2 regions of the Limosilactobacillus portuensis genome follow, and region 2 is predicted to be linked to the other one. Evidence: a T-box and tRNA genes for the amino acid it is inferred to sense, from the RefSeq annotation. Region 2 holds a T-box; the other holds one or more tRNA genes.
The links. The T-box of region 2 lies ahead of ileS (isoleucine--tRNA ligase). A T-box ahead of a tRNA ligase gene usually reads a tRNA of that ligase, here a tRNA-Ile.

Region 1 (15,641 bases), 420 kb from region 2:
GACGCTCCAATAACCAGTAAGACACTCCCGGTAATAACCGGCTTAGCATATCCCTGCTGATCGGCCCACCGACCGCCAAGTGGCGCGATAATTGCCCCAATTGCGGAACCGGGAAGCAATACTAAACCGGCAACCATTGCGGACGAATGAAGAACATATTGCATGTAGACCGGAATAACCAACGAGATTCCAATATTAATAAATTGGAGATTAAAGTACGTAATGGTCGAGAGCCGAATTGGTACTACCCGAAAAATTGAAAGATTTAATAATTGAGAGTGTCCTGAATCATTAACGTAAATAAATAGCAAGGAGAAAATTATCCCTAAACATAAACTAAACCAGAATCGACCCGTTAAGCCGCCATTACCGATCAATGACACTGAATACACAACCAGAACTAATGCCAACCCTAATAAGAATAAGCTCAAGTAACTAAAATGCTTGGAATTGCCAATTGGCTGAGTATTAATTGTTAGTTGACCAATAATTAAACTGATTAAGGCTAACGGTAAGATTAACCAAAAAATCATCCGCCAAGACATTGTTTCTGAAACAATTCCACCGTATGTCGGCCCAATTGCGGGAGCAAACGAAATTACCATTCCTGCAAATCCAGTCATAATTCCCTTCCGATTAGCTGGAATTTCCGTAAAAATCAAATGGAAGAGGATTGGTGTTGACAGTCCCGTAGCCATTGCTTGAATTAACCTTGCAACTAGCAATACCGGAAAGTTAGTTGCGCAAGCGCCAATTACATCCCCCACAACAAACATTCCAACAGCAACAAGCGCTAGTTTTTGTGCAGGAAATTGGCGTAAAAGATATGCCGTTGTTCCCATAACAATTGTCACCATCAACAAATATCCAGTAGTAATCCACTGGATAACGTCAAGAGAAACGCCAAAAAACTTTACTAGTTCCGGATAAGTAACGTTCATTGCGGTTTCGTTTAAAATTCCGACAAAGGTTAATAATGCCATGGAAAAAATCGCCGCATAGGTATGATTACCCTGTTTTATCTTCTCTATCATCTTTTCACCTCAATTTAGATCAAAAAAAGCCATGGCGATAAACTCCGCCACAGCATCTCTTATTATTCTAACAGCTGATTATTCTTTTTCCAATGCCATTAACCATTCTTTCGTTCCTTGATCTAATTGAGGGTCAATTGTTAACGGAAATGGCTTGAACAAAGTTGCGATCTGCTGCCAGTTAATTTTATTCCCTTGATAAACTGCCTGGAGAAGACGACTTTTCGTCATTTCTTGAATTTGCTTGCTGACTGGACGATTTAAAAACGTCATTGCAGTCGCCTTAGTCGCTAATTCTTCTGCCACCATTTTAGTTAAATCTTCTTTAGTAACCGTTCCTGAAACAAGGATTTGCTTTTTTAGCGGTACTCCTGGAAGTTCACGACGAATAAACTGCTGAAGGACTTCCCATCCCGCAATGATCTGGCGATAAAATTGCCAAGGAACTCGACTATTTAATTTTTTCAATAGTTCTGGAATAGTGGCATTCAAATCTAGGTTCCGTTTTTGACAAGCATCGAGGATTTCAATTAGGAACCGCTGATTACTTTCTTGGATGTCCTTTTCCAACCTTTTCTTACTTGTCAAATTGAATCTTAAGACTACATAGTCCACAAATTGTTCATCATCAATTACGTTTTGCTGAGAATGCTGCTTTACCCTAAATTGATTCAGCTGTTTTAGACGACTAGACTTGGCAAACTGCCCTTGCTTAGGCATTGTAATTTCCCCTTTACATTAACCAGTTAAATATAAACAAAAAAGCCACCAACCAAACAGTTGGTGACTTTGGCAGTTGGGCTAGCTGGATTCGAACCAGCGCATGACGGTACCAAAAACCGTTGCCTTACCGCTTGGCTATAGCCCAATAATAAAAGTGGAGGAGGGTGGATTCGAACCGCCGAACCCGAAGGAACGGTTTTACAGACCGTCGCGTTTAGCCAGACTTCGCTACTCCTCCATAACAACGTGATAGTTAAGTAGTAACAATCAACGTTTATTATAATATCGAACTTTACTAAAAATTGCAAGGATTTTTTGAGAAAAATTAAAAAGAGCTTGTGGCATAAATACTTTTACTAAGTTCAAATACAAACAGCGCGGTACGCAAATGGGTTCCAGTGTCCGGTATAACCGAACTCTGGAACCCTATTTGCGCTCGCGGGGGCGTGAAAACGAAGTCATAAATGACTTCTGTCACGCTCCCTTTCATCTTTAACAATTGTAATTTATAAATGGTTTAATTTACACCATCCATCAAACTGTGAATCTTCTTAACGAAGAACATCAGAATGATACCAAAGACGATACTTACGATTCCGACAATCATGAAGTAAGGTACTTCAGTTGCGGATGAGTAGTACTTAACGATTTGGGCATTCACAGCTTGACCAGCTGAATCGGCCAAGAACCACATACTCATCATCTGAGACTTAAAGGCCTTTGGTGCAAGTTTAGTCGTTACTGACAAACCAATTGGTGAGATTAACATTTCACCAATTTCAACAATAAACCATGAACCAACTAACCAGAATGGACTAACCCGACCTGCTGTTCCGTACATCATTCCTGGGAAAGCCATTAAGATGTATGATAATCCAGCAAAGACAAGCCCTGCAGAGAACTTACCAGGGGCACTTGGTTGACCCTTCCAGTGATCCCATAGAGCAACGAATACTGGTGTCAGGATCATAATGAATAATGGGTTCAAGGTCTGGAAGTTAGCAGCTGCAAAGTGCCAGCTACCAATGTGAAGAACTGTCCGTTGTTCAGCAAATAATGCTAAAACAACTGAACCTGACTCTTCAATTGCCCAGAAGATTGCCGCTGCAATAAAAAGTGGGATATAAGCAATAACCCGTGACTTTTCAGGCTTGGTAACCTTCTTGGAATTTAACATCATAATGAAGTAGTAAATTGGCAGTGCAATTGCAATAAACGTAATGATGTTAATGATATTCGTAATATTAAGCTGACCCATAGCAGCTAATAACCCAAGGACAACGACCAAGACAGCAACACCAACAAGTGTCCAGATAATAATTGGCCGTAAATCGTCCTTTTCAATTGGGTCATTAGGATAAAGACTATCCTTAGAAAGGTACTTCCGACCATCAAGAGTATATTGCAGTAACCCAAAGAACATTCCGATTGCAGCTAGTGAGAAACCAGCATGGAAGTTCATTTCATTACCGAATAAGTGGAAGCCGAAACCATTAGCAGCCCACGGAACAGCCCATGGCGCAACAGCCGCACCCAAGTTAATCCCGAAAACAAACATACTAAAACCAGAATCACGCCGTTCGTCATCTGGACTGTACAAGCCCCCGACCATTTCAGAAACGTTTGGTTTTAATAAACCAGTACCAATAACAATCAACACAATTGAAACGTACAATGCAGTAACGCCAGCTGGCAATGACAAGGCAATGTGCCCAAACATAATCAGCACACCACCAATGAAGACAGTCTTCCGAGAGCCCCATACACGGTCAGAAAGCCACCCACCAACAACACTTGATAGGTAAACTAATGAACCATAGATCGCCATAATTGAAGCAGCTGTGGCTTGGTCCATGCCCAAACCACCCTTAGTTACGGCATAGTACATGTAGAATAGCAGGATGGCACGCATCCCGTAGTAACTAAACCGTTCCCACATTTCAGTGAAGAACAGAGTAGACAGCCCTCTTGGTTGCCCAAAGAAGGCTGTATCTAAGTTTTTCTCTTTACTCATACAATTCCTCCAAATAATATCTTCAGGAGATAAAATAAGATGTGAAGGTTAATTATTTTTTAAAAACTTTCACATTAAAAATTCAGAATATAATTATTATAGGCGTCTAATTTGAAAGCGTCAATTCAAAAATAAATTTTTAATGAGAATAAACAGCGATAGATAGCCATTTATAGTACAATTATTTAAATTTAAGGATCAGGTTATTAACAGTCTCACTACCATTTAATTAATTATTTTAAGTTAGTCGTTATTAAATGACTAACTTTATAAAGTTGTTCTCATTTTCACTGCATAAAAAAACTGGAAAGAAATAATCTTTCCAGTTTCACTATCAACTCCGGCAGTCAGACTCGAACTGACGACAACCTGATTAACAGTCAGGTGCTCTACCAACTGAGCTATGCCGGAATAATATATTATTGCTATCTCAACAACGAAATTTATTATACAGGAAAATAGCGAAAGTAGCAAGCAGAGATTTCAATTTACTAATTATCTTTTCTCATAATGATGAATTATTTGCTGGTGAGCAATCTATCAACTATAATACTTATGAAAAGTAAGAGAACTTTGAGGAGGCATTTAATATGGCTAATACACTTGTTCTTTATCTCTCCGCTACGGGAACAACAAAGAAAGTGGCAGAAAAAGTAGCAGAAAAGCTTAATGCTGATATTGCAGAAATTCATCCAGTAACTCCATATACTGATGAGGATCTTAATTGGCATGATGAGTCAACCCGAGCTACAGTTGAACAAAAGCAAGAACATGATGGTCGGGTTCCAATCAAGAGTGACTTGCCAGCACTTGATAGTTATGACAATGTGGTAATTGGTCACCCAATCTGGTGGGGAATTCCGCCACGCTTAATTGCTGCTACCATTGATGCCCTTAATCTTAACGGCAAGCATTTGGCAACCTTTGGAACATCGAGTAGTACAGGCTACACTCGAGCACAATCCAATATTGAGCGGACAATTAAAGAAAATAATTATGACGTTAAACTGAATAAGGGTAACGTCTTAAATTCACAATCAGCAATCGATAGCTGGTTAAACTCGCTATCCTTAGCTCATTAATCATCATTAAAAGATCCGAGATGCTAGTTCATAGCGCTTCGGATTTTTTAGTTATTAATTTAGTCTCCACCAGCTCTTAATTAAGATCAAAAAAGCTTTCAACAACGTTCATAAGACTCGCTGTTGAAAGCTTTTATAATGATTCAAATGCTAACTAGAGGAGTCGAACCTCCGACCTTCTCTTTACGAGGGAGATGCTCTACCAGCTGAGCTAAGTTAGCAAAACCAATCAACGAATACTATTGTATCATGCTAATTAGTTAGTGAAAACACTTAATTTAAATTAAACTATATTCTCCTATATCAAAATTCATTTTACCTGAATCGATAGAAAAATACGATATCAAGAATAATCACCACTACAGTATATAAGGTACCGAAAGTTTGATGACGCTTTGGAATATACATATACTTATCTTTCTTGCCAAGCACTTTTGATAATGCTTAGTGTTTCCCCTATGTATTTACCATCTTAAATACATGAGCAATAAATTGCCTCATCTCAAAATAGGTCAAGGAAATTTTCTTTCCATATTTTTTCATAAAACTTAATTGTTTGCTTAGCCGTCATAAATTGATTATCAAACGTACTACTTGCACCACATTTCATTGATAGTTGATAGCCAAGGCCATGTGCCATTTTAATAGTGGTATTTACACAAAATTCGGTTTGTGCACCACAAATTTCTAGTTCACGTACCTGAAGATTATTTAACACTTCTTGTAACTTTGTCTTGTAAAATGAGTTGAGATGAGTTTTATTAATATAAAAATCATTGTTTTGATAATTTAATTCACTAACAAGTTTCCACTTGGTAGAGCCTTTTAATAGTGATGAACTTTCATGTTGAATAAAAACAATTGGTAAATCTTGAGCACGAAAAAATGCTATTCGCTCGTTTATAAGCTTTATAAGAGATTTTAAGTTAAAGATCTCTTCAGGCTTGCGGCAAACACCGTTTTGTAAATCAATTACTAATAATGCCTTAGTCATCAATCTTCTCCTTTTAGGACAAATAGTATAATAAAAAAAAGAGGCACCGATTACAATCAGTACCTCTTTATTAACTCCGGCAGTCAGACTCGAACTGACGACAACCTGATTAACAGTCAGGTGCTCTACCAACTGAGCTATGCCGGAATAATCGCGTGGCAACGTCCTATCCTCGCAGGGAGCGATCCCCCAACTACTTTTGGCGTGTTGAAGCTTAACTTCTGTGTTCGGCATGGGAACAGGTGTATCCTTCAAGCCATCATCACCACACTTACCCTTCCGGGCAAGAGCTTGCGCTCTCAAAACTAAACAATATCGCTCTTCTTCCAAACCTTACCGCTTAACTTGGTTAAGTCCTCGACCGATTAGTAATGGTCCGCTCCATGCCTCACGGCACTTCCACTTCCATCCTATCTACCACATCATCTTTGTGGGGTCTTACTTCCCGAAGGAATGGGAAATCTCATCTTGAGGCGAGTTTCACACTTAGATGCTTTCAGCGTTTATCTCGTCCATACATAGCTACCCAGCGGTGCTCCTGGCGGAACAACTGGTACACCAGCGGTATGTCCATCCCGGTCCTCTCGTACTAAGGACAGGTCCTCTCAAATTTCCTCCGCCCGCGACGGATAGGGACCGAACTGTCTCACGACGTTCTGAACCCAGCTCGCGTACCGCTTTAATGGGCGAACAGCCCAACCCTTGGGACCGACTACAGCCCCAGGATGCGATGAGCCGACATCGAGGTGCCAAACCTCCCCGTCGATGTGGACTCTTGGGGGAGATAAGCCTGTTATCCCCAGGGTAGCTTTTATCCGTTGAGCGATGGCCCTTCCATGCGGAACCACCGGATCACTAAGCCCGACTTTCGTCCCTGCTCGACCTGTCTGTCTCGCAGTCAAGCTCGCTTGTGCCTTTACACTCTGCGAATGATTTCCAACCATTCTGAGCGAACCTTTGGGCGCCTCCGTTACCTTTTAGGAGGCGACCGCCCCAGTCAAACTGCCCACCTGACACTGTCTCCCAGCACGTTCAGTGCTGCGGGTTAGAGTGGTCATAATGCAAGGGTAGTATCCCACCAACGCCTCCGTCGAAACTAGCGTTCCGACTTCTATGGCTCCTACCTATCCTGTACAAGCAGTACAAACACTCAATATCAAGCTACAGTAAAGCTCCATGGGGTCTTTCCGTCCTGTCGCGGGTACCCTGCATCTTCACAGGGATTTCAATTTCACCGAGTCTCTCGTTGAGACAGCGCCCAGATCGTTACGCCTTTCGTGCGGGTCGGAACTTACCCGACAAGGAATTTCGCTACCTTAGGACCGTTATAGTTACGGCCGCCGTTTACTGGGGCTTCAATTCAGAGCTTCGCCGAAGCTAACCCTTCCTTTTAACCTTCCAGCACCGGGCAGGCGTCAGCCCCTATACTTCATCTTACGATTTTGCAGAAACCTGTGTTTTTGATAAACAGTCGCCTGGGCCTATTCACTGCGGCTGGTCTTGCGACCAGCACCCCTTCTCCCGAAGTTACGGGGTCATTTTGCCGAGTTCCTTAACGAGAGTTCACTCGCTCACCTTAGGATTCTCTCCTCGACTACCTGTGTCGGTTTGCGGTACGGGCAGTTAACGTGCTCCTTAGAAGCTTTTCTCGGCAGTGTGACATCGGCAACTTCGCTACTGTAATTTCGCTCCCCATCACAGCTTGTCAACCCGGATGTAAGCATTTGACTCACATCCTGACTTACTGCTTGGCCCCACTCTTCCAATCGTGAGGTTTGCTTAGCCTCCTGCGTCCCTCCATCGTCAAACGCAGTTAACTGGTACAGGAATCTCAACCTGTTATCCATCGCCTACGCCTCTCGGCCTCGGCTTAGGTCCCGACTTACCCTGGGAGGACGAGCCTTCCCCAGGAAACCTTAGTCATTCGGTGGACAGGATTCTCACCTGTCTTTCGCTACTCATACCGGCATTCTCACTTCTAAGCGCTCCACCAGTCCTCACGGTCTAGCTTCACCGCCCTTAGAACGCTCTCCTATCACGTGCACGTAGTGCACATCCACAGTTTCGGTAATATGCTTAGCCCCGGTACATTTTCGGCGCAGAATCACTCGACTAGTGAGCTATTACGCACTCTTTAAATGGTGGCTGCTTCTGAGCCAACATCCTAGTTGTCTATGCAACTCCACATCCTTTTCCACTTAGCATATATTTAGGGACCTTAACTGGTGATCTGGGCTGTTCCCCTTTACACGGTGGATCTTATCACTCATCGTGTGACTCCTGGGCATAAATCAATGGCATTCGGAGTTTATCTGAAGTTGGTAACCTATGACGGGCCCCTTGTCCAAACAGTAGCTCTACCTCCACGATTCTTTTTCCCAAGGCTCCCCCTAAAGAGATTTCGGAGAGAACCAGCTATCTCCAAGTTCGTTTGGAATTTCACCGCTACCCACACCTCATCCCAGCCATTTTCAACTGACACGGGTTCGGTCCTCCAGTGCGCTTTACCGCACCTTCAACCTAGACATGGGTAGGTCACCTGGTTTCGGGTCTACAACTACATACTTCGTACGCCCATTTCAGACTCGCTTTCGCTGCGGCTCCGGTTTTTCCACCTTAACCTTGCATGCAATCGTAACTCGCCGGTTCATTCTGCAAGAGGCACGCCGTCACCCATTAATGGGCTCCGACAGCTTGTAGGCACATGGTTTCAGGAACTATTTCACTCCCCTTCCGGGGTGCTTTTCACCTTTCCCTCACGGTACTGGTTCACTATCGGTCACTAGGGAGTATTTAGCCTTGCGAGATGGTCCTCGCTGCTTCCGACGGGGTTTCACGTGTCCCGCCGTACTCAGGATCCTGAACTGAGAGAGTGCCGTTTCGTCTACTGGGCTTTCACCATCTCTGGCACAGCTTCCCAACTGTTTCGACTACGTCGCTCTTTGGTAACTCAAATGTTCAGTCCTACAACCCCAACGAGCAAGCTCGTTGGTTTGGGCTCTTCCCCGTTCGCTCGCCGCTACTAAGGGAATCGATGTTTCTTTCTCTTCCTGCAGCTACTGAGATGTTTCAGTTCACTGCGTCTACCGCTTGCTAGCTATAGATTCACTAGTCAAGCAACCAACGACTAAGTTGGTTGGGTTTCCCCATTCGGAAATCTCCGGATCAAAGCGTACTTACCGCTCCCCGAAGCATATCGGTGTTAGTCCCGTCCTTCATCGGCTCCTAGTACCAAGGCATTCACCATGCGCCCTTCATAACTTAACCTTGATAATCACTTCGTGATTATCCGATTAATTGAGTTAGCGATTAATTTCTAAAAAACTCAAAATAACGCGGTGTTCTCGGTTTGTTTTGTTAATTAATAAAGAAAATTGATATTATTTAGTTTTCAAAGTGCAAGCTCGCTAACCTCACGGTTAGCAATGGAGAATAACGGAATCGAACCGATGACCTCCTGCTTGCAAAGCAGGTGCTCTCCCAGCTGAGCTAATTCCCCATATATGGGCCTAAATGGACTTGAACCATCGACCTCACGCTTATCAGGCGTGCGCTCTAAACCAGCTGAGCTATAGGCCCAAATAAGCGTCATAATCTTGTTTTGAGAGTAAATCTCTCAAAACTAAACAAAGTTTCCACAATGTGTAGGTTTCCGTTTTATTCCTTAGAAAGGAGGTGATCCAGCCGCAGGTTCTCCTACGGCTACCTTGTTACGACTTCACCCCAGTCATCTGCCCTGCCTTAGGCGGTTCCCTCCAAATGGTTAGGCCACCGACTTTGGGCATTGCAAACTTCCATGGTGTGACGGGCGGTGTGTACAAGGCCCGGGAACGTATTCACCGCGGCATGCTGATCCGCGATTACTAGCGATTCCGACTTCGTGTAGGCGAGTTGCAGCCTACAGTCCGAACTGAGAACGGCTTTAAGAGATTAGCTTACTCTCGCGAGTTCGCAACTCGTTGTACCGTCCATTGTAGCACGTGTGTAGCCCAGGTCATAAGGGGCATGATGATCTGACGTCGTCCCCACCTTCCTCCGGTTTGTCACCGGCAGTCTCACTAGAGTGCCCAACTAAATGCTGGCAACTAGTAACAAGGGTTGCGCTCGTTGCGGGACTTAACCCAACATCTCACGACACGAGCTGACGACGACCATGCACCACCTGTCATTGCGTCCCCGAAGGGAACGCCTAATCTCTTAGGTTAGCGCAAGATGTCAAGACCTGGTAAGGTTCTTCGCGTAGCTTCGAATTAAACCACATGCTCCACCGCTTGTGCGGGCCCCCGTCAATTCCTTTGAGTTTCAACCTTGCGGTCGTACTCCCCAGGCGGAGTGCTTAATGCGTTAGCTCCGGCACTGAAGGGCGGAAACCCTCCAACACCTAGCACTCATCGTTTACGGCATGGACTACCAGGGTATCTAATCCTGTTCGCTACCCATGCTTTCGAGCCTCAGCGTCAGTTGCAGACCAGACAGCCGCCTTCGCCACTGGTGTTCTTCCATATATCTACGCATTCCACCGCTACACATGGAGTTCCACTGTCCTCTTCTGCACTCAAGTCGCCCGGTTTCCGATGCACTTCTTCGGTTAAGCCGAAGGCTTTCACATCAGACCTAAGCAACCGCCTGCGCTCGCTTTACGCCCAATAAATCCGGATAACGCTTGCCACCTACGTATTACCGCGGCTGCTGGCACGTAGTTAGCCGTGACTTTCTGGTTGGATACCGTCACTGCGTGAACAGTTACTCTCACGCACGTTCTTCTCCAACAACAGAGCTTTACGAGCCGAAACCCTTCTTCACTCACGCGGTGTTGCTCCATCAGGCTTGCGCCCATTGTGGAAGATTCCCTACTGCTGCCTCCCGTAGGAGTATGGACCGTGTCTCAGTTCCATTGTGGCCGATCAGTCTCTCAACTCGGCTATGCATCATCGCCTTGGTAAGCCGTTACCTTACCAACTAGCTAATGCACCGCGGGCCCATCCTGAAGTGATAGCCGAAACCATCTTTGAAACGAAAACCATGTGGTTTTCGTTGTTATGCGGTATTAGCACCTGTTTCCAGATGTTATCCCCCGCTTCAGGGCAGGTTGCCCACGTGTTACTCACCCGTCCGCCGCTCACTGGGAATCCAACGTCAATTCAGTGCAAGCACGTCATATCAGTTGGGCCAGTGCGCTCGACTTGCATGTATTAGGCACACCGCCGGCGTTCATCCTGAGCCAGGATCAAACTCTCATATAAAATATAAGAACTTGAATAGCTCTAATTCAAATTAATTAAGCGAATTGACTTCGCAAATGTTTTGCTTCAAATCATTATGATTGAAGACCCTACACATTTGATTCGTCGAAACTTTGTTCAGTTTTCAAAGGTCTACCTTAGTCAGCAACAAGTGTTGACTAACAAATTTGTTATATCAGATGCTCTTTGTAATGTCAACAACTAATTTTAATATTTTAACTAGCTGTCATACTTTTTAACAAGCAACTTTTATAATATATCATGTTGTCTCGCTTAAGTCAACAATTAATTTCAATCAACATTTGATAGAAATCATTACCTCGCAGACAACGTTAATTACTATACAAGCTCATCATTAATAAGTCAACGTCTATTCTAAAAAAATTAAACAAATTTTCTATAAGCGAATTTTGTGATTTCTTAGTTCATTATTGTTCATAATATTTGCCGTTTTAACGTAAAAAATAACGATCGATCAATTTAAAGTTCGATCTATTTTCAATAACGTTTACACCTACACATGAAAATGTTTCTTACTATATTCATCGCAAAGATTTTATTACTGACTAATCAAAATTTTTTCACTCCTTTATCTATTTCTAGTAATTCTAAAATTCATCAACAAGATAACCATCCCTTGGATCTTCAAACACTATTAACATTCGTTTCAGATTAATTTTCTCTCTACAGAAATCTAATATAAAAAGACTCCGCATTGCCTTTTAAGACATTGTGAAGTCACTATCTGGTTCCATTATCGTTGTTCTTCTGGTACCCCCGAATAAATTCGGTCAACTACTTTATCAATTGGATCAATTTGATGAATGAAAGAAATGCCAAGACCAAGTGAAGCATATCCCTTACTGAGATCACCATCAATCATTCCATCGTGCATTCCGCGATAAGCATTGGCAGTATGCCACACTTCTTCTTTACTTTTACCTTCGTCGGTTAATCGAACTAGTCGATTAGGTAATTCTCCTGGAAGAGAGCGATAATATTTCGGTTCAGCACTAAACAATACTTCGTCATATGCATCATTTTCTATAACCGCTTGCTTAATATTATCAGCCATTGGTGATTCTTCCGTTGCCAAAAAAGCAGTACCTGCAAAAATGCCATCAGCGCCTAGAGCAAAGGCAGCTTTGGCGGTACGAGCATCGACAATTCCTCCAGCAGCCATTACTGGTATTCGACCATTAACTATATCAACCACATACGGAACTGCAGAAAATGTTCCTACAGCTTTGTCTGGAACGGTTCCACCTTCGTCAAAGCCTGTTGCGACGATAACGTCAGCCCCCATTTGAACACTTGCTTCAACTATTTCTTTTGTTGGCGTAGCAGGACGATAAATAATTTTAATACCGTTATCGCGTAGCTTATTAAACCACCGAGAAATTGGTTTAGCAGCATAGATTACCGCGGCAGCAACCTTCTCTTTAGCCATTAATTCAATCATCCTACCAGTAAAAGCACCTTTATCTGGATCAGGAGTAAAAATAAGATTAATTCCAAATGGCTTTTTCGTTAGTGCTTTAGTTTTTCGAATTTCCTTTTGCATGTTCTCAAAGGTCTGATTATGACTTTCTGAGGTATCAATTGGATACTGACCAGCATTAATCCCAAGTGTTCCCATTCCTCCAGCATTAGAAACGGCAGCAACCATTTCTGCATTTGTTAACCAGAATAACGGACCCTGGATAATTGGTTTTTCGATTCCTAATTTTTCGGTAACTTTATTCATCATGATCCCTCCATATCGTTTATACTATTATTATGATGTTATAACCATAGCAAGTAAAATAGTAATAGTTAGTGAAATTATTACAGATGAGGAATAATAATGAATAATTTAAGACGAGAAATTCAAATCTTAGAAGGTGCCCAATACACCGCTACCTTAACCACCCTTGCTGAAAAATTATATTTAAGTCAGCCTTACATCAGTCGACTAATTAAAAAAATGGAAGACAATTATCAAATCAAATTAGTTAATAGAACTAATCCACTCTCTTTAACAAAGGCAGGAGAATCAATTCTTAATAACATGAAAGAAATTCAAGCCGCCGAAGATAATCTCCATACCAATATTAGGAGACTCAAGCATCAAGAAGAAGGGGTAATTACAATTGCTTTTTGCTCTCTAATTGGCTTGTCAGTAACTAATATCATTGCTATCCTCCATCAAGCCTTTCCTGAAACACTATTTAAGGTTACAACAACTGCTAATGAGCACTCCTTAACTAGTAAAGAGGTCGATATTGTAATTGGTCAAAAATGCAACAATCCGCTTTTTCAGATTCTGCCATTTGAACCAGCAGAAATGTCACTGCTTATTCCAGATACTTGTCCCCTATACAACCCCCATCAAAAAATTATTTCTTTTTCTGAAGAAGGATTATCGAAACTAAATAATAGCAACTACATTGCCGTTAGTAATGCTTCTTTCTTTCAGCAGCAAGTTAATTATCTTCTCAAGAAAAATCATATTTCTATTAATAAGTTAGCTGAAATGCCAACAAGTAGATTAGCAACCCAACTAGCACTCAAGACTAAAGCAACAACAATCACAACCACCAAGATTGCGCAAGATAGTTTAACTAAAGAAAGTGCATACTGTCTAATGCCGCTCCCTCGCAACTTGATTAATCTAACTCTTGCCGTCTCTTACTTACAAAGTGCACCAGTATTAACTAGGCAGGTAGCACAAAAAATATATGATCTAGTGAAATAACCAAAAGAGCCACACCTCTCTCAAATTTCAAGAGGATGTGGCTCCTTATATGTTACTTCTTCTTATTCTTTTTCTTCTTACCGTTCGTTTCTTCCTTTTCTGGACGCATTGTTGGGAAAAGGATGACATCACGAATAGACTTAGCATCAGTTAATAGCATTACTAACCGGTCGATACCGATTCCGAGACCACCTGTTGGCGGCATCCCATATTCAAGGGCCTCAACGTAATCTAAGTCTACTGGTTCTGCTTCATCATTACCATTAGCCTTTTCCTTAGCTTGCATTTCAAAACGTTCCTTTTGGTCAATTGGATCGTTTAATTCACTAAAGGCATTCGCTAATTCACTACCGTCAACGTACAATTCAAATCGATCAGTCATTGCTGGATTTTCCTTGTTCCGCTTTGCTAGTGGTGAAACTTCAACTGGGTACTCATAAACAAACGTTGGTTGAATCAAGGTATCTTCAACGAATTCTTCAAAGAAGGCATTCAAAATATGACCCTTTGTCCAGTATGGCTTATATTCAACCTTATGCTCGTCAGCCAGCTTCTTGGCGTCATCATCAGTCATTGATTCATCGCTAAAGTCAATTCCTGTCTTTTCCTTAACAGCGTCAACCATTGTGATCCGCTTAAATTCACCACCAAGGTCGATTTCATGTCCTTGGTAAGTAATCTTGCCATCATCAGAGACAACCTTAGCCGCTACCTTAACAATCCCCTCAGTTTCATCCATTACGTCACGGAAGTCAAAGTAAGCAGCATAGGTTTCCATTGTGGTAAATTCAGGGTTATGGTGTGGATCCATCCCTTCATTCCGGAAAATCCGGCCAAGTTCGTAAACCCGTTCAAAGCCACCAACAATCAACCGCTTCAAGTAAAGTTCGGTTGCAATCCGCAAGTACATATCAATATCCAATGCATTGTGGTGGGTAATAAATGGTCGAGCATTTGCACCCCCTGCTTGGGTGTTCAAAATTGGTGTTTCAACTTCAGTAAAGCCATGTTCATCCATGTAACGACGAACTGCTTTAATGATCGCTGTTCGTTGGTGGAAGCGCTTGAAGCTTTCTGGATTTGAAATCAGGTCAAGATAACGTTGCCGATAAATTGTTTCAGGATCGGTAACCCCTTCCCACTTGTTTGGAAGTGGCCGAAGAGCTTTAGACAAGAATGTAATCTTGTGGGCCCGAACAGTTAATTCTCCCGTATCGGTTTTGATTACATCCCCTTCAATCCCAAGAAAGTCACCAATATCAGCACGCTTAAAGATATGGTATGGTTCATCACCAACCATGTCTTTTCGAGCATACACTTGAATCTTACCAGTTCGATCAACGAAATCAGCAAAGCCAGCCTTACCGCTACTCCGCTTCCGCGTCATTCGACCAGCGATAATCACCATTTCGCCCTTTTCGCTTAGTTCTTCCTTATCAAATTGATCGTACTTATCGTGCAAGTCTTGAGCAAGGTGATCCCGCTTAAAGCGACGACCGAATGGTTCAATTCCCGCCTCTTTAAGTTCTTCCATCTTTTCGCGACGAACGCGCATTTGATCTAATTCTTGTGACACGTACTTTCTCCTCCTCTTAATTAAGCGTGCTTCCGTTGCTCTTTCTTCAATTCACGCTCAGCTGTTTGTTCAGCAAACCGATCAAAAATATCATTCATTTCCTGACGAGTCTCCGCTTCAACTAACGAAGCTTTGGTCCGGGCAGAACGTGGAATTCCCTTAAGATAGTAAGTAGAAAGGCCACGAAATTCCCGAACACCCTCATATTCACCTTTGAGGTCAATCAACCGATTAAGGT
Region 2 (15,641 bases):
TATTCTTCTCGGCATTAATCTAGGAGGAAAACATGAATTTTATTAGTATTGTAGTAACATTAGTTTGTTCGTTTTTAATCACTTTTCTATTAATGCCCTCGTTAATTCGTTATTTTCGCGCAAAAAAGGAAGGGCAGCAAATCCGAAAAGAGGGACCAAAGTGGCATGCTAAGAAGGCCGGAACTCCTACAATGGGAGGCCTCTTGTTTATTATTTCTGCTGTGATTACCATTTTAGTTGTTGGTGGTTTCTTAGGAATGCTGACTAATACCATGTGGGCACTCCTCTTCATTCTTGTTGTGTATGGTTTGATCGGAATGTGGGATGACAGCATTAAGATCTTTCACCACCAAAACGAAGGATTTAAAGCATGGCAAAAGGCTTTATGCCAGGTAATTGCCGCAATGGTCTTTACGGTAATTTATCAACATGAAGGGTTCCAAATGGGCTTTGGAACTAGTCAAATTGGTTGGTGGTACGGGCTCTTTATTATCTTCTGGATTGTTGGGTTCTCCAATGCTGTTAACTTAACTGATGGTTTAGATGGCTTAGTCAGTGGCTTATCCATTATTTCATTTCTTGCCTACTTAATTATTGCGTTGGTTAACATCAATCAACCAGGCTATGCTGAAATTGCTCTTTTCTGTTTAGCAATGATCGGGACGCTTTGTGGTTTCTTCCCGTACAATCATAAGCCTGCGAAGATTTTTATGGGTGACATGGGATCGCTGGCAATTGGGGCTTCTTTAGCTGCTGTTTCATTACTGCTTCATCACGAATGGTCACTGTTGGTAATTGGAATTGTTTATGTATGTGAAACTGCTAGTGTAATTATGCAGGTTGCCTCATTTAAGCTTACCGGAAAGCGGATCTTTAAAATGACCCCAATTCACCACCATTTTGAACTGTGTGGATGGAGTGAATGGAAAATTGATATTGTTTTTTGGTGTGTAGGCTTAATTGCTTCAATTATTGCAGTGGCAAGTATTTTAATCTTTAATATTTAACTTTAACCAGGTGGCTAGAAAAATGAAAAAAGTAACAACATATAGTAATAAAAAAGTTCTCGTAATGGGATTCGGAATTAGTGGGCTTAATGCTGTTCACTTGTTAAAAGAACTTGGTGCAAATGTGGTTGCTAACGATCAAGCAACTCCTAAGGATCCATCAGTAGTCGAAAACTTAGAAAATGAAGGGATTAAAGTAATTACTGGTTCTAACCCACTTAGCCTTGCAGAAGAAGGCTTTGATATTGTTGTAAAGAATCCAGGAATTCCCTATGATAATCCACTAGTTGCTAAATTCGTCGAAAAAAAGATCCCAATTATTACTGAGGCAGAATTGGGATGGGAAATCTTTGAAGGCCATCTTGTTAGTGTTACGGGAAGTAATGGGAAAACGACTACAACAACGTTGACACAACTAATGATTGCTAAGAGTAATGCTCACCGGGTAGAATATGCCGGTAATATTGGCGTCTCTTTCAGCAAGGTTGCTGCAAAATTAGGTCCGGAAGATACGTTGGTAACGGAGCTTTCTAGTTTTCAATTGTTAGGAGCACCAACGATTCATCCCCATATCGCAATCATTACGAATATTTTTTCTAACCACCTTGATTACCATAAGACTCGAGAGAATTATATTAATGCTAAATTAAATATTACGCGAAACCAAACAAGTGCTGATTATCTCATAATGAACTGGGATCGTGATGAGTGGCAACAAATTGCTCGTCGTTCACAAGCAACAATTGTTCCTTTCTCACGTCAGAATAAGAGTCATGATGGCTCTTATGAAGAAGATGGGAAGATCTATTGGCGTGGTGACTACATTATGGATGCCAAGGATATTCGTCTCATCGGCCCACAGAATGTTGAAAATGCGTTAGCCGCAATTGCTGCTGCTAAGTTGAGTGGTGTAACTAACCAGGATATTGTTGATGTCCTGACAAGCTTTAGCGGGGTTCGTCATCGTCTTCAGTACGTAACTGATTACCAAGGACGACGGTTCTACAATGATTCTAAGTCAACTGACATTGAAGCAACCGAGGTCGCTCTTCAAGGATTTGAACAACCAGTAATCTTACTTGCTGGTGGGCTGGATCGAGGATATACCTTTGAACGCCTGGTACCGTACTTCAAGAAGCATGTCAAAGCAATCATTGTGTTTGGTCAGTGTAAGGATAAGATGAAGGATGCCGCTGAACAAGCGGAGATCCCAACCATTATTGAAAGCGAAAATGCTATTACTGCTGTTCCAGAGGCCTGGAAGGTCAGTGCTCCAGGAGACGTTATTCTTCTTTCACCTGCTAACGCTAGCTGGGACCAGTTCCCCAGTTTTGAAGTTCGCGGTGATAAGTTTATCGAAGCAGTTGATACTCTAATTAAAACAAAGGAGGAGAAATAATGCGGTTACTTGTTTCTGGAGGTGGTACTGGTGGTCACATCTATCCAGCGCTAGCCTTAATCGAACGTTTAAAGCAGGTTGAACCAGATACTGAAGTCCTTTACGTGGGAACTACTCGCGGCCTCGAAAATAAAATTGTTCCTGACGCAGGAATCAAGCTTGAAACGATGCACATGCAAGGGTTCAAACGGTCACTCTCGCTTGAAAATTTTAAGACGGTTTATCTGTTTCTCCGTTCTGTTCACCATGCAAAGAAAATTATTCGCGACTTTAAACCCGATGTTGTTTTGGGGACAGGAGGGTATGTTAGTGGTGCTGTCCTATATGCTGCGGCTAAGCAACATATTCCAACCGTTATTCATGAGCAAAATAGTGTCGTAGGAGTGACAAATAAGTTTTTGAGTCGGTATGTTGATCAAATTGCAATTGCTTTTGATGCCGCCCGAAGCCAATTCCCTGAAGGAAAAGTAACGATGACTGGTAACCCGCGTGCTCAACAGGTTGCTTCTCAGACTGCCAGTACCTTTTCCTGGAAAGAATATGGATTGAAGGACGATGTTCCGACATTGATGGTCTTTGGTGGTAGTCAGGGTGCACCGAAGATTAACACAACAGTTGTTAATGCAATTCCCGAACTTAGCAAGCGATCATATCAAGTAATTTTTGCGACTGGTCAAAAACGGTACGATAATGTTAAGAAACAGCTTCAGGGAGTAAATGTTGGTAAAAACGTTAAGGTAGTTCCATATATTAAGGATATGCCAGCTAAGATGCCTAAAGTTGCCGCTTTAGTTTCTCGTGCTGGAGCAACAACAATTGCGGAAGTAACTGCGTTGGGAGTTCCAACGATTTTGATTCCTAGTCCATACGTAACTGCTAATCATCAGGTGAAGAACGCTCAATCATTAGTACGAAAGAATGCAGCAGTAATGATTACTGAGAATAAGCTAGATAGTAGGGCATTGTTGCTTCAAGCAGATAAAATCATGGAAAACAAAGATCTTCGCACCAAAATGGCTGATGCTTCCCGTAAAATTGGCCATCCACAAGCTGCTGATGAGTTAATTGCAGTCCTTCATAAAGCAATTAATGAACATTAGTGGTGAGTAAAATGACGAGAGACAATTTTATTCCAGAGCACCGTCGCTACTCACAACGGTTAGCTCATTTAGAGAGGCAGAATAACTCAGCGCAAGCAAGAGAACACCAACCAATAAGCAATAAGGTTGTTGGAATAAAAAAGCAGCGTCGAAACTCTAGTAAAAAAAGAATTAGTGTTCTGGCACGGTTTTTCGGGATCATTTTGCTGATAATGATATATATTATTTCTCCATTAAGTAAAATTACTGATATTACGATAAGTGGAAATAATGAATTATCGAATGAACGGGTCGAAAAAGCAACCACTATTTGGCGGGGCAGGTTGATTTGGACAGCATTTTTAGCACAGCGTCACCTAGAGCGTGAGGCTAAAATAAGGGATCCGCAAATTAGGTCGTTAAGAGTTAATCTTCGTGGGCCCCAGAGCGTTCATGTAGCGATTACGGAAAATCATTTGCTGGGAGAAGGTCAAATCGGCAAACAGAAATATGCTGTTTTAACGAATGGTCAACTGCAATTAACAACAGCACAAAATACCAATATTGACTTTAAAGGATTTGAAAAGGATCGTGAACAGCTAAAAATCCTGGGACAACAGCTTGGTAAATTAAAGTCGGTTATCTATCATGGGATTTCTTCAATAGAGTACCAACCCACTAAGGAGTCTCCCCACCAAATTATTTTATATATGAAAGATGGCAATACGGTTAAAGCTAATTTAACGAATGTTGGCAATAAGCTAAAATATTATCCATCAATCCTCACTAAAATGAAGGGACAAGGAGTTGTCGATTTGCGGGTTGGAGCATATTCTTATGACTATGGTTCAAAAGATAAATGAATTTATTAAAAAACTTGCGAAGATCTTTTTTTACAAGTGATTAACTATGGTAAAATCTAAACTAGACTAATAAATTAAAATATTATTTTAGTGTAAAAAATTTAGGAGGTTCCTCTCAATGGATAATTCTGAGGTTTATGTTGGGTTAGATATTGGAACCACCTCGATAAAAGCATTAGTATGTGAAAATGTTAAGGGGCAAATTAAGGTCATTGGTGTCGGTGTTGAGCCAGCGGCAGGCATGAGTCGCGGTGTAATAGTTGATATTGATAAGACTGCTCGCGCAATTTCAAATGCGATTGCTCAGGCTGAGGAGAAGTCCAATATAGACATTAAACAAGTTATTGTTGGTTTGCCAGCAAATTATTTACAAATGCAACGGGTTCACGGAATGATTACCATTGCTGATAATGGTCAATCACGTGAAATTGTTGATCAAGATGTCTTGAATTTAGCACGAGAAGCGTTAACACAAAGCATCCCGCCTGAAAGAACGGTAATTGATCTAGTGCCAACAGAATTCACTGTTGATGGCTTTGATGGAATTAAAGATCCCCGCGGAATGGTTGGGGTTCGTCTTGAGATGAAGGGAACTCTCTATACCGGTCCAAAAACGATTATCCATAATGCCAAGAAGGCAATCCAAAAGGCTGGTTATACCGTTCGTGACTTTGTTGTTGCACCAATTGCAACAGGATTCAACCTGCTTAATGATGGTGAACAAGATTTTGGAACAATCGTAATCGACCTCGGTGGTGGTCAAACAACAACGAGTATCATTCATGATCACCAGTTAAAGTATAGTTACGTTGATCCAGAGGGTGGTCAGTATATCACTAAGGATATTTCAACCGTTTTAAACACTTCGTTGAAAAATGCTGAGCAATTAAAACGGGATCATGGTTTTGCGGATAGTACCCAAGCAGATGATGATGTTCAGATTGATGTTGACGTTGTTGGTCAGGATAAGCCGGTTCAATATAGTGAACGTTACCTTTCAGAGGTTATTGAAGCTCGAGTTCGGCAAATCTTTAACCGGGTTGCGCGTCAATTGGAACGGATTAATGCTCCTGAGTTACCAGGTGGAGTGATTTTAATTGGTGGTGTTGCTGCTCTACCAGGTATTAGATCACTAGCTAAGCAATACTTTTCGGGTAACGTTAAAGTCTTTGTTCCTGAACAGATGGGAATTCGTCACCCACGCTTTGCTATTAGTTACGCGCTTGGGCTTTATGAAGATCGGCTGTCCGGGATTGATCGATTGATTAAGCAAGTCGTTCAAGAAGCTGATTTTGGTAAGACTACGCCAGAAAATAATAATGGTAATTATCAACCCCAAAGTGAAAGTGCTGTTAATAGCAATAGCAGACCGATCCAAAAACGGGCTGATCGAGAACAAAATACAAAAAAGAAAGATGGCTCGTTCAGTAATAAGTTCAAGAGCCTCTTTAATAACTTATTCGATTAATAAATTAACGGAGGGTGTCGAATGGATAACGAGAATTCAATGGAAAATCAATTTGCCGGAGCTAAAATTAAGGTTATTGGTGTCGGCGGTGGTGGCGGTAATGCCGTAAACCGAATGATTACCGAAAAGGTTCAGGGTGTCGACTTTATTGTTGCTAATACTGATCTGCAAGCACTAAATGCCTCACAAGCACAAACAAAGATCCAGTTAGGACCTAAGTTGACTAAGGGACTTGGTGCTGGTTCTAATCCTGAAGTAGGTGATAAGGCCGCTGAAGAAAGTGAAGAACAAATTCAAAAGGCACTTGAAGGCTCAGATATGGTATTTATCACCGCTGGAATGGGTGGTGGTACTGGAACCGGTGCTGCTCCAGTAGTCGCTAAAATCGCTAAAGATAGTGGTGCATTAACAGTCGGTGTTGTTACCCGACCATTCTCTTTTGAAGGACCACGGCGGGACAAGTTTGCTAGTGAAGGATTGGCAAAATTAAAGGCGAACGTAGATACTTTGATTATTGTTGCTAATAACCGCTTGCTTGAAATGATTGATAAAAAGACTCCAATGATGGAAGCGTTTAAGGAAGCAGATAACGTTCTTCGTCAGGGTGTTCAGGGGATTTCTGACTTGATCGTTACTCCTGGTTACATCAACTTGGACTTTGCTGATATTAAGACATTGATGTCTAACCAAGGTTCTGCCTTAATGGGTGTTGGTAGCGCAACGGGAGAAAACCGTGCTACTGAAGCTACTAAGAAGGCAATCTCTTCACCACTTCTTGAAGTGTCAATTTCTGGTGCACAGCATGTCTTAATGGATATTACTGGAGGCAAGGATCTTTCAATGTTTGAAGCTCAAGAAGCTTCTGATGTAATTAAACAAGCTGCTGGCACAAATGTTGATATTTCATTTGGGATGTCGCTGAATGAATCCCTTGGCGATGAAGTGCGGGTAACCGTAATTGCTACGGGAATTGATGCAAAGAAGAGCAAGAAAGCTCACCCAGCTCAACACGTTGCTCCAGTAAGTGAAGAACCTAAGAGTGATGATAGTAAGTCGAGTCAAGAAAATGCATCAGATGATCCTTTTGATGGTTGGAATGATCCAACTGCAGGAATCAATGATTCAAATGAACAAGCGGATAATGAATTTTCACACGTAAAGAAGCCAGAATTTAATGTTTTTAATGATGATTCTGCCGCAACTGATGATGACGATGATAACTTGTCAACACCACCATTCTTTAAGAATCGTCGTCAATAATGAATAGGTAAAAGATGGGGAGAAGCACTATTTAGGGCATCTCCCATTTCGTAATTTTAGAAAGGTTAGGAGGAATTGAGATGGCTAATAATATTTTTAAGAGTCTTTTTAGTGATGGTGACTCTGATAATCAAGAAGAATATTATGATGAACAGACTCCTGTTCCTCAAGGAGATAACAAGGTTGTTTCAATGAATAGTGTTCGTCAACGTTCAAGCAAAATTGCGTTGTATGAACCGCGACTTTATGCGGATGTTAAACAAATTGCTGATCAATTATTAAACGATCGAGCAGTAATTGTTAACTTTTCTCAAATGGATGCCAAAGTGGCTAGTCGGATTGTTGACTTTTTGAACGGAACTATTTTTGCAATTAATGGTGATATTAAGCGGATCGGGAAAGAGATATTCCTTTGTACACCAAAGAATTTTGAGGTTTCTGGTAATTTATCGGATACGCTTAAAAATGATCCGGATAAAATATAGCGGAAAAGGAGCTTGTAATGGCAATTATTAATTTTTTAGCCTGGGTAATTTACCAACTAATTGATATTTATATCCTGGTGATTGTCATTTGGTGCTTGCTATCATGGTTTCCAAATGCAAGAGGAAGTCGTTTGGGAGAGATTGTCAATCGGTTGGTAGAACCGTATATGCGGTGGTTTGACTTCATTCCGCCATTAGGAGGAATCAGTTTTTCGCCGATTGTAGCGATCTTTGTTCTTTACCTTGTTCAGTATGGGCTAAAAGCAATTACCATGATGATTTAATAGATAATGGATGAATTGAATATAAAACAACATTTCCGTGCCGATGAAGGGCCGATTATTGATCAGATCAGTGATTGGATCGTCCAGGCTAATGATCAGTATCGTCCGGTATTAACACCTTTTCTTAATCCTCGGCAGCAATATATTGCACAAACACTTGTTAATAGTGATGACAACGTTAAACTGAAATCATTTGGTGGCTGGCAAAATGCTGAAATGCAGCGGTTGCTCTTCTTCCCGTCGTATTATCAGCCACAGGTAGCTGACTTTGCAGTTACGGGCTTAGAAGTTGACTATCCGCAAAAATTTGCTGAACTTCATCATCGGCAAATAATGGGAACATTATTAGGTGAGGGATTAGAACGAGCGTCATTTGGTGATATCGTTACTGATGGAAAACGGTGGCAAGTGATGGTTACTAATCAGATGGCTCGGTTTGTTCATGAGCGAATCGATCACGTTGGCAAGATTAAGGTAAAATGGAAGCCGATCCCACTTGAAGAGTTAATTGTTCCTGAAGATGATTGGGAACAGGTATCAACCACTGTTTCGTCACTAAGAATTGATGCGGTAATTGCAGCAGGATTTAACTATTCCCGTAATCGGGCAAAACAGTTATTAGAACATGGCTTTGTTCAAATTAACTGGGAAGAAATGCAACGACCGGATTATTTAGTCCGGGAACATGATATGTTGTCCGTTAGACATGCTGGTCGTTTAAGAATGGATCAGATTGGGAGCATTACTAGAAAAAATAAGCAACGGATTACTTTATCAATTATTCACGCTTAATTAAGAGCACATGGAGGAAAAACCGATGAGTTTAACTGTAGATGAAATTAATCAAATCCAATTTAACACTAAAATGCGTGGCTACAATCCAACTGAAGTGAATGACTTTATTAAGGAAGTTGCACAAACAGTTCAGGAATTGACTGATCAAAATCGGACACTACAAGAAAAGGTCAAGGCCGATGAAAGCAAGTTGAAATACTTTAGTGAATTAAAGGATTCACTGAATAAGTCAATTTTGGTTGCTCAAGAAGCTGCCGATAAAGTTAAAAACAATGCCAAGCGTGAAGCTGATATTATGGTGCGTGAAGCTCAAAAACAAGCAACTGACATTGTTTCAACGGCTAACGAAAAGGCTAATCAAATTGTTGAAAATACTGCAGAGGGGACTCGAAAGTTAACTTCAGAAACTAGTGACTTAAAGAAACAAACGCGGATCTTCCGTCAGCGGCTACAAGTAATGCTTGAATCCCAATTGGAAGTTGTTAAGAGTGATGAATGGGATAAGTTATTAGCAAACGATGATATTGATAAATATGGAGAAATTCAAAATATTTTGGGAACTCGTCTTGACAATAATTCGGGTGAAAGTGTAGAATCAACCTCAATTACAACTAGTGATTTTGAATCTGAAAGTACAACTGCTACTGTTGCGGATGAGACTACTTCAGGCAGTGTTGCAATTGAAAGTAACGTTGCATCCGATTCAGCTGTTCCGTCAGATTCAGAGGTTGTTGTTAAATCAGAAGAAAGTGAAAGTGCTCCTGCTAGTTCTGCAGAAACAATTTCCTTTAATTCACCTACCGACTTTGCTTCAGCATTTGCCGATACTTCAACAGTAGCGCAAAGTGATGAGAGCGAAGCACAATCAACGACAACCAATGACTCTGTTGCGTCCTCGTCTACTGAATCAAGTAATAGTGAAGATGAGGGTGACACTGTCGTTGTTTTCCCAGATAATAACTAGTTGTTTAAATTAAATTGTAATAATTAGTAACGAAAACGTCGAAGGACATTAGTAAGACAAGAATGATTCAGCGAGTTAGCAAATGGTGTGAGGCTAATATTTAGTATTGTTTTACTTGATCGGTCCTGAGTACTTGATTGAATATATTTAAATCAGGTCGGTTCATTACCGTTAAACAATGGTTGAGGGGATATTAGATTAACTAAATATCCTGAAAACGGGTGGTACCACGGAAAACTTCGTCCCAGTGATGGGATGGAGTTTTTTTAGTTATTAATTGTTAATTGAGGAAGGAGAATTGCATATGCGAGTTAAAGACACATTAAACTTGGGGAAGACCAAGTTCCCAATGCGAGGGAAATTACCAGTCACTGAAGCACAACGTGAAAGTGTTTGGGAAGAAAATAAAGTATATGAATTACGACAAAAATTAAATGAGGGAAAGCCAACGTTTGTTCTTCACGATGGTCCTCCATATGCCAATGGTAATATTCACATTGGTCACGCCATGAATAAGATTTCTAAGGACTTTATCGTTCGTTACAAGTCAATGAGTGGCTTCCGCTCACCATACGTTCCTGGTTGGGATACTCATGGGTTGCCAATTGAACACCAATTGACGAAGGCTGGTTATGACCGGAAGAAGATGAGCTTAACAGAATTTCGTGACCTTTGTCGGAAGTACGCTTTGGAACAGGTTGATAAACAACGCAAAGACTTCAAACGGTTGGGAGTTAGCGGTGACTGGAATCACCCGTACCTAACTTTGGATAAAGAATTTGAAGCTGCACAAATTCGTGTCTTTGGTGAATTTGCTAAGAAGGGTCTCTTGTACCAAGCTAAGAAGCCAGTTTACTGGTCATGGTCATCCGAATCAGCATTGGCAGAAGCTGAAGTTGAATACCACGATGTCACTGCTAAGACAGCTTTCTTTGCTGAACAAGTTAAAGAAGGCAAGGGCGTTCTTGATAGTAACACCTACCTAGTTGTTTGGACTACTACTCCATGGACAGTTCCAGCATCTGAAGCGGTAGCGGTAAATGCCAAGTTTGACTACTCAGTTGTTAAGCCAGCTAATGATGATCGGAAGTTTGTTGTTGCAACAGAGCTTTTGGAAGGCTTAGCAGAGAAACTTGGTTGGGAAGATTACCAAGTAGTTAAACATGTCGCTGGTAAGGATCTAGAAGGATTAACTACTCAGCACCCATACCTTGACCGTGAGCTTTTGGTTGGAATTGCTGATTACGTTACTGCTGATGCAGGTACTGGACTTGTTCACACCGCTCCCGGATATGGTGATGATGACTACAACTTTGGTAAAAAATACGACTTGCCAATTTTCGCCCCAATCAATGATCAGGGTGTCCTGACCAAAGAAAATGGTGACGACTTTGATGGTGTCTTCTACCAAAAGGCTGATGATATCTCACTGCAAAAACTTGAAGATAATAATGCCCTTCTTCTTGAAGAACCATTAAAACACAGTTATCCATTCGACTGGCGAACAAAGAAGCCAATCATTTTCCGGGCAACGGATCAGTGGTTTGTATCCATTGAAAAGATGCGTCAAAATATCCTGGACGCTTTAGAAGATGTTAAGTACCACCCAGAATGGGGGAAAGTTCGTCTTCGCAATATGATTAAGGATCGTGGTGACTGGGTAATTTCACGGCAACGTGTTTGGGGTGTACCACTGCCAATCTTCTACGCTGAAGATGGTACACCAATCATGGAAGAAGAAACGATCAATCATGTTGCAGATCTCTTTAGAAAATATGGCTCTAACGTTTGGTTTGAACGTGACGCAAAGGATCTTCTCCCAGAAGGATACACTAACGAACATTCACCTCATGGTAAGTTTACTAAGGAAACCGATATTATGGATGTTTGGTTTGACTCTGGTTCTTCCCATCAAGGGGTTCTTGCTGAACGGGATTACTTGACTTATCCAGCTGACCTTTACCTTGAAGGATCCGATCAGTACCGTGGATGGTTCAATTCTAGTTTGATTACTAGTGTTGTTTGTTCTGGTCACGCCCCATATAAGGAAATTGTTTCCCAAGGATTTACCCTTGATAAGCGTGGTAACAAGATGAGTAAGTCACAAGGAAACGTTATCGATCCAAATAAGGTTGTCCAACAAATGGGTGCCGAAATTATTCGTCTCTGGGTAATGAGTGCTGATACCTCCGCTGATGTGCGGGTTTCAATGGGAACTTTCCAACAGATTTCAGAAGCATACCGGAAGTTACGGAATACTTTTCGGTTCTTGCTTGCTAATACTAGTGATTTCGATGCAAATGAAAATACCGTTTCCTACGAATATTTGAATTCCGTAGATCAGTACATGCTCGTTAAGCTTAATCATTTCCTTGAAAATATGCGAGCTGATTTTGACAACTACGACTTCCTTGATGCTTATCGGTTATTAATTAACTTTGTTAACAATGATTTGTCAGCTTTCTACATGAATGTGGCAAAGGATGTTCTCTACATTGAACCTGAAAATTCACAAACTCGACGTTCAATGCAAACCGTCTTCTATGACATCTTGTTAACAATGGTTAAGTTGCTTACTCCAATCTTGCCTCACACAACTGAAGAAGTTTGGAGCTACATGAACGAACCGGAAGAATTCGTACAATTAACTGAAATTCCGGAAGCACGCCACTTTGATGGTGAAGAAGGACTATTAGATAAGTGGTCTGAATTTATGGGAGTTCGTTCACACGTTTTGAAGAGTCTTGAAGAGGCACGGAACGCTAAGATGATTGGTAAGTCATTAGAAGCGCAAGTTGATCTTTATGTAAATGAGCACAATAAGGAACTATTAGAGAGCCTTGATACGGATGTTCAATTATTATTGGGAGTTTCAAAGCTTAACCTTCATTCTCTTGATGAAGCTGCTGATGATGCTGATCAATATAATGATGGCGTTGCGGTTAAGGTAAGTGTTGCTCCAGGAGAAACTTGTCAACGATGCCGGATGGTTAAGGAGGATGTCGGGTCAGATCCAGCTTACCCAACTCTCTGTGCTCGTTGTGCTAAGGTAGTTCGGGAAAGCTTCCCGGAAACAGTTGATGAAGGCCTAGAAAAATAGTCGTCCATCAATGACAAATACCTAGTTAGCGTTGTAAAATACCAAGTGACGTTTATGTTGCTTGGTATTTTTTATTGTAGGTGAAATTAATGTTACAAGGCACAGTCAAAAGCTTTGATCGTGAAAAGGGTTGGGGATTTATCAATGTTCCCCATGAAGGTGAGGTTTTCGTCCATTATACGGGAATTGAAGGCCACGGCTTAAGAATTTTAACTCCAGGAGAACGGGTTGCGTTAGTTATTGTTCAAGGAAAACGCGGACCACAAGCGGCACATGTTCAACGGCTCAGTAAGCGAGGCTATTAAAATGAATTTTGAAGAGAAAACATTAAGTGAGAAGAGTGTTTTTAACGGTAAGTTGATTAAGGTTGCTGTTGAGGAGGTTGAAACTCCCAAGGGGTTGAAAGCTCAACGAGAAATTGTCCACCATGCTCCAGCAGTGGCGATCCTGGCATTAACTGCTGATCACAAAATAATTTTGGAAAAGCAATGGCGCTCGCCAATCCACAATACGACCTTAGAAATTCCTGCAGGAAAGGTTGATTCACGTGATAGTCGTGATGCTCTTCATGCTGCTAAACGTGAATTGAATGAGGAAACCCGTCTTAAAGCAGGAACAATCAAGAAAATTTCATCATTCTATACATCAATCGGGGTTATGGATGAATTCATGACACTATACTTAGCGACGGATCTAACACCGGTGGAAAATGAACTGCCTCAAGATCGGGATGAGCAACTGGTGTTAGAAAAGGTAACCCTTGATGAAGCATTAAAAATGATTGATGAAGGACAAATTGAAGACGCCAAGACGATTATGGCAATTTATTATTGGCGAGGGATGAATAATCATGGATAAGGATCCGCAAAATAATAATGAGCGGCTGACGCGTCAACAATATCGTCAGCAACAAACGACCGGTTCTAATGATGGTGAAGAGGAGCAACAGCTTTCTCGTTCTCGTGCTGATCAGAAAATTGAGCAGGAACAGCTAATCAGTGAGCAGAAGATGCAACGGCTACGAAAACGGTTAAATATTGCCATTATTAGTTTAGTAGTCGCTATTATAATCGTTTATTTAATTTTATTTTTTGTAAAGTAAGGATGAAGAAAATGAAGTTTGGAATTATTTGCGCAATGCCGGAAGAAATTAAGGAATTAACAGCGGCATTAAATGATGAACATGTAAAGGAAATCGGTGGTAAAAAGTATTATTCTGGACAAATTGATAACCAGAATGTTATTTTAGTTGAATCCGGCATTGGTAAGGTTGAAGCTGGGATTACAACAGAACACTTGATTACAGACTTTGGAGTTGATGTAGTGATTAACTCTGGTTCTGCGGGTGGAATTGGTCAAGGACTTCATGTTGGCGATGTTGTCATTTCAAGTGAAACTGCCTACCATGACGTTGATGCACGGGCATTTGACTATGTTTATGGTCAATTACCAGGAAAAGAACCTCGTTTTAAAGCATCCGCAAAGTGGGGACAAGCCATTGAAAAGGCTGGTGAACAGACTGGTTTGAATGTTAAACGCGGACTAATCGTTTCCGGTGATCAATTTATTGCTAGTAAAGATGCAATTCAAGAGATCCTTCATTACTTCCCTGATGCATTATCAAGTGAAATGGAAGGGGCGGCTGTTGGACAGGTTGCAACTGACCATGATGTTCCGTATGTCGTTGTTCGAGCAATGTCTGATACTGGAGACGAAGATGCCGGGGTTAGCTTTGATGAGTTTATTATCGATGCTGGTAAGCGTTCCGCCAAGATGTTATTACAACTCTTTGCGGATTTGAATAAATAGGGAGGCACATGAAGAGTGAGTGAAGTATATTTTGATAATGCTGCGACAACACCAATGACCAAGCCGGTGATTGATGAGCTGATAAAGCAAACGGAGAATACCTGGGGGAATGCTTCAACGGGATATTCTTACGGTCGTCACTCTAAACTAGTCCTTGAAAATAGTCGTCATATAATCGCTCAAAGTATTAACGCTAAGGATGAAGAAATTGTCTTTACTAGTGGGGGAACAGAAAGCGATAATACCGCAATCATTCAGACGGCATTAACGCGGCAAAACCTTGGCAAGCATATCATTACCACCGCGATTGAGCACGAAGCAATTTTGAAGCCATTGCATTATTTGGAATCATTAGGGTTTGATGTTACCTACCTGCCAGTTGATGAGAATGGTAATATTTCATTAGCAGATTTCAAGGCAGCCTTACGTGATGATACGATTCTTGTGTCAATCATGATGGGAAATAATGAGGTCGGGAGTCGGATGCCGATTCATGAAATTGGTGAAATCTTAAAGGATCACCAAGCATGGTTCCATACGGACGCTGTTCAAGCTTATGGTCTTTTGCCAATTGATGTTGAAGCTGATCACATTGACCTCATGTCAACTTCGGCCCATAAGCTGAATGGTCCAAAAATGGTTGGTTTTCTATATCGTCGCGACGGGATTAGTTTCCCGAGCTTTGTTCGCGGTGGTGACCAGGAAACAAAGCGTCGCGCGGGGACTGAGAATGTGCCAGCCATTGCGGCATTTGCTAAGGCAGTTTCCATTGATACCCCTGAGGAAAAGCAAAAGCGTCAGGAACGTTATTATCACTTTAAGCAGTTAATCGTTAAGCGGTTAACGGATGCTGGAGTTGACTTTGCGGTCAATGGGCAACTAGATCCTCATGCGCTTAACCATGTTCTTAATTTATGGTTTAAAGGAATTTCTACCTATGTAATGCAAACTGATCTTGATCTTGCTGGTTATGCCGTTTCGGGTGGTTCTGCATGTACTGCTGGAAGTATTGAGCCTTCTCATGTTTTGACAGCGATGTTTGGAGAGAATAGTCCACGAATTAGTGAATCAATTCGGATTAGTTTTGGGGCATTAAACACGGAAGAAGAAGTTAATGGCCTAGTGGAT

Region 1: it has a tRNA-Ile gene. The T-box ahead of ileS (isoleucine--tRNA ligase) is inferred to sense a tRNA for this amino acid. The anticodon was not compared.

Annotation. Positions count from the first base shown of each region.
Region 1 covers NZ_CP117296.1:1,534,573-1,550,213, forward strand. The annotation lists gene PRK60_RS07950 (MFS transporter) at 1-1,034, opposite strand, end outside; gene PRK60_RS07955 (hypothetical protein) at 1,113-1,754, opposite strand; tRNA gene PRK60_RS07960 (tRNA-Gln) at 1,831-1,902, opposite strand; tRNA gene PRK60_RS07965 (tRNA-Tyr) at 1,913-1,995, opposite strand; gene PRK60_RS07970 (peptide MFS transporter) at 2,275-3,771, opposite strand; tRNA gene PRK60_RS07975 (tRNA-Asn) at 4,110-4,182, opposite strand; gene PRK60_RS07980 (flavodoxin) at 4,362-4,853, shown strand; tRNA gene PRK60_RS07985 (tRNA-Thr) at 5,002-5,074, opposite strand; gene PRK60_RS07990 (cysteine hydrolase family protein) at 5,356-5,847, opposite strand; tRNA gene PRK60_RS07995 (tRNA-Asn) at 5,922-5,994, opposite strand; rRNA gene rrf (5S ribosomal RNA) at 6,001-6,117, opposite strand; rRNA gene PRK60_RS08005 (23S ribosomal RNA) at 6,193-9,114, opposite strand; tRNA gene PRK60_RS08010 (tRNA-Ala) at 9,274-9,346, opposite strand; tRNA gene PRK60_RS08015 (tRNA-Ile) at 9,352-9,426, opposite strand; rRNA gene PRK60_RS08020 (16S ribosomal RNA) at 9,516-11,090, opposite strand; gene PRK60_RS08025 (NAD(P)H-dependent flavin oxidoreductase) at 11,845-12,840, opposite strand; gene PRK60_RS08030 (LysR family transcriptional regulator) at 12,937-13,827, shown strand; gene lysS (lysine--tRNA ligase) at 13,880-15,403, opposite strand; gene dusB (tRNA dihydrouridine synthase DusB) at 15,424-15,641, opposite strand, start outside.
Region 2 covers NZ_CP117296.1:1,115,859-1,131,499, reverse strand. The annotation lists gene PRK60_RS05690 (penicillin-binding protein) at 1-18, shown strand, start outside; gene mraY (phospho-N-acetylmuramoyl-pentapeptide-transferase) at 33-1,007, shown strand; gene murD (UDP-N-acetylmuramoyl-L-alanine--D-glutamate ligase) at 1,030-2,406, shown strand; gene murG (undecaprenyldiphospho-muramoylpentapeptide beta-N-acetylglucosaminyltransferase) at 2,406-3,506, shown strand; gene PRK60_RS05670 (cell division protein FtsQ/DivIB) at 3,518-4,348, shown strand; gene ftsA (cell division protein FtsA) at 4,467-5,816, shown strand; gene ftsZ (cell division protein FtsZ) at 5,838-7,076, shown strand; gene PRK60_RS05655 (cell division protein SepF) at 7,157-7,561, shown strand; gene PRK60_RS05650 (YggT family protein) at 7,585-7,845, shown strand; gene PRK60_RS05645 (YlmH family RNA-binding protein) at 7,852-8,637, shown strand; partial or broken gene PRK60_RS05640 (DivIVA domain-containing protein) at 8,663-9,248, shown strand; T-box leader at 9,634-9,854, shown strand; gene ileS (isoleucine--tRNA ligase) at 9,909-12,704, shown strand; gene PRK60_RS05630 (cold-shock protein) at 12,794-13,009, shown strand; gene PRK60_RS05625 (NUDIX hydrolase) at 13,011-13,562, shown strand; gene PRK60_RS05620 (hypothetical protein) at 13,555-13,806, shown strand; gene PRK60_RS05615 (5'-methylthioadenosine/adenosylhomocysteine nucleosidase) at 13,818-14,513, shown strand; gene PRK60_RS05610 (cysteine desulfurase family protein) at 14,529-15,641, shown strand, end outside.